2 linked regions of the Alloalcanivorax dieselolei B5 genome follow. The protein of the gene in region 1 interacts with the protein of each later gene in a pairwise test. Links are inferred from orthologs where the notes say so. Each region holds a gene or a part of one and is shown in the gene's direction. Other genes may lie near its edges.

The links. Proteins that work in one complex are often made in the same cells at the same time.
Region 2: the proteins of B5T_RS12010 (region 1) and grxD interact in binary tests that used the Escherichia coli proteins (3 or more experiments, as listed by UniProt). The link is inferred for Alloalcanivorax dieselolei B5 from one-to-one orthologs.

What each region holds. Positions count from the first base shown.
Region 1 is NC_018691.1:2,670,769-2,675,331, reverse strand. The notes cover bases 1-2,723. They hold B5T_RS12010 (BolA family protein), read left to right. Parts: upstream 1-1,057; coding sequence 1,058-1,390; downstream 1,391-2,723. Other genes in these bases: modA (molybdate ABC transporter substrate-binding protein), read left to right, coding at 2,334-2,723; trhO (oxygen-dependent tRNA uridine(34) hydroxylase TrhO), read left to right, coding at 1,387-2,322; B5T_RS12015 (carboxylesterase/lipase family protein), read left to right, coding at 1-1,006. Outside these bases: more of modA, read left to right, coding at 2,724-3,062; modB (molybdate ABC transporter permease subunit), read left to right, coding at 3,062-3,739; modC (molybdenum ABC transporter ATP-binding protein), read left to right, coding at 3,736-4,563. UniProt on the Escherichia coli protein: Transcriptional regulator that plays an important role in general stress response. Has many effects on cell morphology, cell growth and cell division. Acts by regulating the transcription of many genes, including dacA (PBP-5), dacC (PBP-6), ampC and mreB.
Region 2 is NC_018691.1:3,638,610-3,643,016, reverse strand. The notes cover bases 410-3,350. They hold grxD (Grx4 family monothiol glutaredoxin), read left to right. Parts: upstream 410-1,684; coding sequence 1,685-2,017; downstream 2,018-3,350. Other genes in these bases: rnt (ribonuclease T), read right to left, coding at 2,834-3,350; B5T_RS16140 (peroxiredoxin), read left to right, coding at 2,101-2,703; B5T_RS16150 (TonB-dependent receptor family protein), read left to right, coding at 410-1,567. In the rest of the region: more of B5T_RS16150, read left to right, coding at 1-409; more of rnt, read right to left, coding at 3,351-3,502; B5T_RS16130 (argininosuccinate synthase), read left to right, coding at 3,725-4,407. UniProt on the Escherichia coli protein: Monothiol glutaredoxin involved in the biogenesis of iron-sulfur clusters.

The sequences.
Region 1 (4,563 bases):
GGTGACCATTTTCGGCGAATCCGCCGGCGGTTTCAGCGTCGCCTCGCTGATGGCGGCGCCACGGGCGCGACCACTGTTCCAGCGCGCCATCATCCAGTCCGGCGGCGCCGATTTCGTGCTGTCGCCGGAGGAGTCGCGGCGCGTCACAGAGGCGTTTCTGGCGGCGTTACCCGGCGAGGGCGATGTCGCCGATCGTCTGCGGCAGGCCGACGGTGACGCCTGGCTGGCGGCACAGGGGGAGGCGCTGCGTACGTCGGTGGCGCGGGGATTGCGGGATTCCACACCCCAGTTCGGGATGAATTTCCTGCCGATGGTGGACGGCGACCTGCTGCCGCAGGTTCCGATCCAGGCCATGGCCGACGGCGTCTGCGCGGATATCGAACTGCTCGCCGGGGTGTGCCGGGACGAATGGAATTTCTTTCAATATTCCGGGCCGTTGGCTGGCTTCCCCACGGTGGAGCAAATGCGCGCCATGGATGAGGCCGAGATTCAGCGCCGCTTCGAACGTGCCGCACCGGGCAACGGCCAGCGCCTGTTCGACTATTATCGCGCCCACGTTACCCCGCACCCGCAGCGCAGCAATATGGACTGGTTTTCCGCCATGGAGAGCGACCGTCTGTTCCGGGTGCCGACTTTGCGTTTGCTGGACGCCCAGTCTTCCCGGCAGCCGCGCACCTGGGGGTTCCAGTTCACCTGGCCGAGCACCCAGTTCGGCATCCCCATGGGGGCCTGTCATGTGGTCGACGTGCCGTTCGTATTCGGCATTACCGATACCCCGGTGGGGCAGTATTTCACCGGTGGTGGCGAGCAGCCGAAACAACTGGCCAGCCGGGTGCAACAGGTGTGGAGCGACTTCTCCCATGGCCGTGGCGCTGACTGGGCTGCCTGGAGCGAAAACCGCCAGGTGCACCAGTTCGGGCCCGGCGACAGCGAAACCGCGCTGCTGGACCAGGAGGGCGAAGCCCTGTGGGAGGCGGTTATTCCACGCCCGGAGACTGCAAAATGATCAGCAAAACCGTAGAATAGCGTCCCCAGACCCGATTCCACGGAGAGCAGTATGAGCGTGGCTCAAGCCATTGAGCGCAAAATCCGCGACGCCATGCCGGTCGTCCAGGTCACGGTGGAGAACGAAAGCCACCGCCACAACGTGCCGGCCAACTCGGAAACCCACTTCAAACTGACGGTGGTGTCCGAGTCGTTCTCCGGCAAGATGCCGGTGCGTCGTCATCAGGCGATCTACGCGGTGCTGTCCGAGGAATTGGCCGGTCCGGTGCATGCACTGGCCCTGCATTTGTTCACCCCTGAGGAATGGAACGCCCGCAATGGCGAGGTGGCGGCCTCGCCGGATTGCCGTGGCGGCAGCAAACATGATCCGGAGTTCACTCGATGAACGATGTCATCGTGGTGGCGGCGTTGTACCGCTTTACCCGTCTCGACGATTACCAGAACCTGCGTGAGCCGTTGCTGGCGTGCATGACTGAGGCCGGCGTGCGCGGCACCCTGTTGCTGGCCCGTGAAGGCATCAACGGCACCATCGCCGGCAGCCGGGAAGGCATTGACGCGGTGCTGGCCTGGCTGGCGGCGGACGGTCGCTTTCAGGGGTTGGAGTACAAGGAATCCTACACCCACGAACCGCCGTTCCTGCGCACCAAGGTGAAACTCAAGAAAGAGATCGTCACCATGGGCGTGGAGGACCTGGACCCCGACGCCGAACGCGGCACTTACCTGGAGGCGGAGGACTGGAACCGGGTGATCGCCGACCCGGAAACCCTGGTTATCGACACCCGCAACGACTACGAGTACGAAGTGGGCACCTTCGCCGGCGCGATCAATCCGCACACCAAGGCGTTCCGTGAGTTTCCGGATTATGTGCGCGAGAATCTGGATCCGTCCCGCCACAAACGGGTGGCGATGTTCTGCACCGGCGGCATCCGCTGTGAAAAATCCACCGCCTATTTGCGCCAGCAGGGGTTCGAGGAGGTTTATCACCTCAAAGGCGGGATCCTCAAATACCTGGAAGACGTGCCCAAGGACGAGTCATTGTGGCAGGGCGAGTGCTTCGTGTTCGATGAGCGGGTTACCGTCGATCACGACCTCCAACCCGGCCAGTATCAGCAGTGCCACGCCTGCCGCCGGCCGATTTCCGATCAGGATAAGCTGTCCCCGCAGTACGAGCCGGGCGTGTCCTGCCCGCGTTGCTACCACGAGTCCACGGCGGATCAGAAGGCCCGCTTCGCCGAGCGGCAGCGCCAGATCGAACTGTCCCGTCAGCGCGGCGAGGCCCACCTCGGACAAAACCCCCGGGAGTCCGGATCACGTTAACGGAGACCGGCATGTTCCGCTTCGCCTGCTGTGCTTTGCTAATGGCGCTTCCGTTACTGGCGTGGCCGGAAGCGCCGGTGCGGGTGGCGGTGGCCGCCAATTTCGCTGGCCCCATGCGGCAGCTGGTGGCGGATTACCAGTCCCGGCATGCCGGGGCCGAGGTGGCCGTCAGTGTGGGTTCCACCGGCAAACTCTATGCGCAGATACGGCAGGGCGCGCCGCTGGACCTGTTCCTCGCCGCCGATGAGGCCCGCCCGCGTCAGTTGGAGCAGCAGGAACGGATTGTCGCCGGCAGCCGCCGCACCTATGCCCTGGGCGTGCTGGCACTGTGGAGCCGGGAGCCGGGGCTGGCGCTGGGGGCGGCGCTTTTGAATGGCGGTGAGCTGACGCCGCTGGCGCTGGCCAACGCCCGCACCGCGCCTTACGGCGGCGCCGCCGAGGCGGTGCTGACCACTCTGGCGTTGCCGGACTCCGTCACCCTGGTGCGTGGCGAGAACGTGGGGCAGACCTTTCAGTTTATCCAAAGCGGTGCCGCCCGGGCCGGGTTCGTTGCGCTGTCCCAGGTTCGGGAAGCCGGCGGCAGTCTCTGGCTGCCACCGGCGGCGTCCTATCCGCCGATTCGCCAACAGGCGGTGCTGCTGGATGACCGGCCGGCGGCTCGCGCCTTCTATGATTTCCTGTTCAGTGACGCCGCCCGGCAACGGATCGAAGCGGCGGGATATCGGCTGGAGACGCCTTGATGCTGGCGGCCGGCGACACTCTGGCGTTATGGGTGAGTGTCAAACTGGCGCTGATCACCACTGTGATCCTGTTGCTGCTGTGCACGCCGCTGGCCTGGTGGCTGGCCCGCCGCTTCCGGCCCGGCCAGGCCCTGCTGGAAGCGCTGCTGGCGTTGCCGCTGGTGCTGCCGCCCACGGTGCTGGGCTTTTACCTGTTGCTGTTTCTTGGCCCGGACGGTCCCGGCGGTTGGCTTGGTCCCCTGCTGGAGCGGCCGGGACTGGCGTTCTCCTTTGCCGGTCTGGTGATCGGCTCGGTGGTTTATTCACTGCCGTTCGTGCTGCAGCCGTTAAAGAACGCTTTCGCCGCCATCGACAAGGATATCCTGGACATGGCCGCCGCCGCCGGCGCTGGCCCTCTTGATCGGTTCTTCTCCGTGGTGCTGCCACTGGCGCGCCCTGGTTATCTGTCCGCCGCGGTGCTTGGCTTCGCCCATACGCTTGGGGAATTCGGTGTGGTGCTGATGATCGGCGGCAGCATCGCCGGCGAGACCCGGGTCGCCTCGGTGGCGCTGTATGAGCACGTGGAGGCCGGTGATTACGCCAGTGCCCAGCGTCTGGCGCTGGTGTTGGTGGTGATGTCGCTGGTGCTGCTGTGGGCGGTGTTCCGCTGGCAGAAGAAGGCGCGGGGGCCGCTATGAGTCTGTGCCTGGATATCGCCCTCCGTCGCGGCGCTTTTGAGCTTTCGGTGCAGGGGACATTGCCGGAACGGGGCGTGACCATCCTGTTCGGTGAGTCCGGGGCCGGCAAAAGCAGTCTGCTGCGGGCGGTGGCGGGTCTTGAGCCTTGTCAGGGACGCATTAAATTCGACGGCGAACGTTGGCAGGGTTCTGCCGGAACGTTGCCGGCCCATCGCCGGCCGGTGGGGCTGATGCTGCAGAAACCGACGTTGTTTCCCCATCTGGATGTGATCGGCAATCTCCGCTATGCCGCGCGGCGGGCGCCGGTGCCGGCACAACGTTGGGAAGAAGTGCTGGAGTTGCTGTCATTGGCGCCGTTACTGTCGCGCCGGGTGCAGGGACTTTCCGGTGGCGAGGCCAGTCGGGTGGCGCTGGGGCGGGCCTTGTTGAGCGCGCCGCGACTGTTGCTGCTGGATGAGCCGCTGGCGGCCCTGGATCAGGCCCGACGCCAGGCGCTGATGGAGGTGATCGGCCGGGTGGCGAAGACCATTCCGGTGTTGTATGTCAGCCATCATCTGGATGAGGTGCTGACCCTGGGAGAGCACCTTTGGTGGTTGCGTGACGGCGCCCTGGCGGCGCAAGGCGAGGTCAACGATGTGCTGGCCGGCCCCGGGTCTCCGCTGGCGGAACATCGGGACGCGGCGGTGGTACTGCGCACCCGCCATCTGCGTTATGAGCAGGATCATCATTTGCTGGTGCTGGCCCTGGGCGCCTGTGAGGTGAGGGTGCCGGCCTCCGGGCCCGGCGGTGACACGCCGCGTCTGCGGGTGGCGGCGCGGGACGTG
Region 2 (4,407 bases), 970 kb from region 1 along the record:
CCGCTCCGACCGCGATACCGGTTTCGACAAGCGCGATTATATCGCCAAGCTGCGCTGGACCAGCCCGGCGGAGGCGTCGCTGCGGCAGGCGCTGGAACTGAAGCTGTCCCATTCCAGTGAAGTCTCCAACGAAACCTACCTGGGCCTCAGCGATGGCGATTTTCACGCTGATCCCAACCGGCGCTATGGACTCAGTGCCCTGGATCAGATGGACAACGATCACGATGGTATCGCCCTGCGCCATCTTCTGGTGCTCGGCGACCGCACCCAACTGACGTCGGTGATTTACCGCAATGAGTTTCAGCGTGACTGGTTCAAGGTCAGCGGTGCCGGTGGCCGCGGCCTGGGCGGCCTGATCGATGACGCCAACGGCGGCGACGCCGCTGCCCGGGCCATCCTGGACGGCAGCCAGGACGTGTCCGACGTGACGGTGAAACACAATAACCGGGAATACACCGCCAAGGGGGTCCAGAGCGAGCTGGCCCACGCCTTCACCACCGCCGCTCTGGAGCATGAGATGGTGGTGGGGGCGCGTTTCCATCAGGACGAGGTGGATCGCTATCAGCCGGTGGAGGTGTTCTCGCAGACCAACGGCGTGCTGGTGCCCAGCGGCTACGTGGCGCCCACCGGCGGTGATAACCGGGTGGAAGAGGCCGACGCCTGGTCGGCCTGGCTGGTGGACAAGGTTTATATCGGCAAGTTGATTCTGACCGGCTCGCTGCGTTATGAGGATATCCAGTCCAAAGCCCGCCGCTACGGTGATCCGGGGCGCGATACCGTGAGCCGGCGCGACAGCAATGACGTCAGCGAGGTGCTGGCCGGATTGGGCGCCACCTATTTGCTGAGCGATCAATGGTCCTTGCTGGCCGGCGTGCATCAGGGGTTCGCCCCGGCGGGCGCTTCCGCCACCGATGGCACCGACCCGGAAAAAAGCGTGAATTACGAGGCCGGCGCCCGCTACTGGGGCGAGCGTGTGAACGTGGACGCCATCGGTTTCTACAGTGATTACGAGAACACATTGCAGAATTGCTCGCTGGCCTATCCTTGCGATCTGGCCGGCGGCGGCAGCCAGGACTCCGGCTCGGTGAGCTTCGGTGAATCGCGCGTATACGGGATGGAGCTGGCGGTCGGCAGCACACTCTGGCGGGCGGCCAATGGCCTGACCGTGCCGCTGCGGTTGGCTTACACCTACACCCGCGGCAAGATCACCCAATCCTCGGAGTCCAGTGATGCCGCGGTGGAAAGCGGAGACCGCCTGCCTTACCTGCCGGAGCACCAGGCCAGTGTGACCGTGGGGCTGGAGCAGCCGGCCCAGTGGGGCGGTTATCTGACCACCCGGTACGTGGAGGGGATGTGCGTCACCGGCGGCTGCGACAACGGGCTGGAGCGTACCGATGATCTGTTGGTGGTGGACCTGACGGCGTCCTACTATCTGACCAGCGCGGTGGAGGTCTACGGCAAGGTGGACAACCTGTTCGATGAGCAGAAAATCGTCGCCCGCAGCCCGGACGGCGCCCGCCCGAACCTGCCGCGTACCGCCGCGCTCGGCATTCGCGCCCATTTCTGAGCGACCTCCGGCGCCGGGCTTGAAAGGGCCCGGTGCCGTCCCCACCCTCTGCCCACGGCGCCGGAAGTGCTACACTGACCGGTAACTTCAATCAGCCACCCAGCCAGGTAGTCTTTTATGGACGACGTGCTTCAGGTCATCAAAGACCAGATAGCCCAAAACCCGGTGCTGCTCTACATGAAAGGCACCCCGCAATTTCCTCAGTGCGGTTTCTCCGCCCAAGTGGTGGAAGCGATGACCAAGGTGAACAAGCCGTTCGCCTACGTGAACATCCTGGAAGCCCCGGAAATCCGTGAGTCGCTCAAGGAGTACGCCAACTGGCCGACCTATCCGCAATTGTGGGTCAATGGCGAGTTGGTCGGCGGCTGCGACATCATCATGGACATGTTCCGCTCCGGGCAGCTGCAAACGCTGGTCGAGAGCGCCGCGGCGGAAAGCGACGCCGAATAAACGTCGGATGCGACGAGAACGCACCGGCACACCCGCCGTTCACGGCGGGTTTTCCCTTGTGATTTAACTGGAGAGAAAACGAGATGGGCGTATTGGTAGGTAAACCCGCACCCGACTTCACCGTTCCCGCGGTATTGGGCGATGGCAGCATCGTCGACGAGTTCACCCTGTCCGAGGCGATCAAGGGCAAATATGGTCTGGTGTTCTTTTACCCGCTGGACTTCACCTTCGTCTGCCCGTCCGAGCTGATCGCTCTGGATCACCGCATGGATGCGTTCAAGGAGCGCGGCGTGGAAGTGATCGGTGTCTCCATCGACAGCCATTTCACCCACAACGCCTGGCGTAACACCCCGGTGAACGACGGCGGTATTGGCGCGGTGCAATACACCCTGGCCGCCGACATGAATCACCAGATCGCCCAGGCCTACGATGTCGAATCCGAAGGCGGCATGGCGTTCCGTGGTGCCTTCCTGATCGACAACAACGGCGTGGTGCGCAGCCAGATCGTCAACGATCTGCCGCTGGGCCGTAATATCGACGAGCTGGTGCGTCTGGTGGACGCCATCCAGTTCCACGAAGAGCACGGCGAAGTGTGTCCGGCCGGTTGGCAGAAAGGGGACTCGGGCATGAAGGACAGCCCGGAAGGCGTGGCGTCCTATTTGTCCCAGAACGCCGACAAGCTGTAAAAGCGTAGCGCGCCGGACGTTTGGCGCGGGAAGCTGAAACCAGCGCGGCCCGTGGGCCGCTCCTACAATCCGTGGGAGTGGCCCACGGGCCGCGATGGTTTCCGGATGCCGGTACCCTGCCCGGTGTCCCTCAGTCCAGTTCCCGCACCAGGGTCGGCGGCATCTTGGCGGGCGGCGGCGGCGGCCAGCCGCCCAGATCGCGGAAGCGATTGACCATGGAGCAGAACAGCTCGGCGGTGCGGGTGGCGTCGTACAGGGCCGAATGCGCCTCGCGCTGGCTGAAGCGGATGCCAGCCGCCTCGCAGGCTTTGGCCAGCACCGTCTGACCGTAGACCAGACCGGCCAGGGCGGCGGTATCGAAGCTGGAAAACGGGTGGAACGGGTTGCGTTTGACGTCGTTGCGCTCGGAAGCGGCGTTAAGGAACCCCTGGTCGAAGAAGCTGTTGTGTCCCACCAGCACCGCCCGGTTACAGCCGTTCTGCTTCACCGCCTTGCGTACCGGATCGAAGATTCCGCTGAGCGCGATGTCCTCGGCCACCGCGCCGCGCAACGGGTTACTCGGGTCGATGCCGGTGAAATCCAGGGCCGCCTGCTCGATGTTGGCACCGGGGAACGGGTCCACGTGGAAGTGGATGCGGGTGGCTGGACGCAGGTAGCCCCCGGAGTCCATTTCCAGCAAAACCGCCGCGATTTCCAGCAGGGCGTCGTGGCGCGCGTCAAAGCCGCCGGTCTCCACGTCCACCACGACGGGCAAAAAGCCCCGGAAGCGCAAGGCAAGGGAAGGGTGTTTCTCGCTCATGGGGTCTCCGTACAAAGCGTGCCCATGCTACGGGGCCAGATATCCCCGCACAAGGCCGCCGGCCCCGGGCTGAGGCGCCATTCTACACAAAACCGGGCGGCAGGACGTTGCTCTCGGGGACAGGTGACGGCGACGGACGGTGGCGGGTACAATACGCGGTCTTTCGTTCACTGCCATCGTCCGGCCAGGCCGGCGGTGCGCGTCCATCGTGTGGAGCTTTGCATGTCCGGCATCAATAAAGTGGTATTGGCCTATTCCGGTGGCCTGGATACTTCGGTGATCGTCAAATGGTTGCAGGAAACCTACCAGTGTGAGGTGGTGACCTTTACCGCCGATATCGGCCAGGGTGAGGAAGTGGAGCCGGCCCGCGCCAAGGCCCAGGCCATGGGCGTGAAGGAGATCTACATCGAGGATCTGCGCGAGGAGTTCGTGCGTGACTACGTGTTCCCGATGTTCCGCGCCAACACCATCTATGAGGGCGAGTACCTGCTGGGCACCTCCATCGCGCGCCCGCTGATCGCCAAGCGTCTGGTGGAAATCGCCGAGGAAACCGGCGCTGACGCCATCTCTCACGGCGCTACCGGCAAGGGTAACGACCAGGTGCGCTTCGAACTGGGCGCCTACGCGCTCAAGCCCGGCATCCAGGTAATCGCGCCGTGGCGGGAGTGGGAACTGAATTCCCGCGAGAAGTTGATGGCCTTCTGCGAGGACCACGAGATTCCGGTGGATTTCACCAGCAAGAAGAAGAAATCCCCGTACTCCATGGACGCCAACCTGCTGCACATCTCCTATGAAGGCGGCAATCTGGAAGATCCGTGGTGGGAAGCCGAAGAAGACATGTGGCGCTGGAGCGTGAGCCCGGAAAACGCCCCGGATCAGCCCACCTACATCACCCTGACCTACGA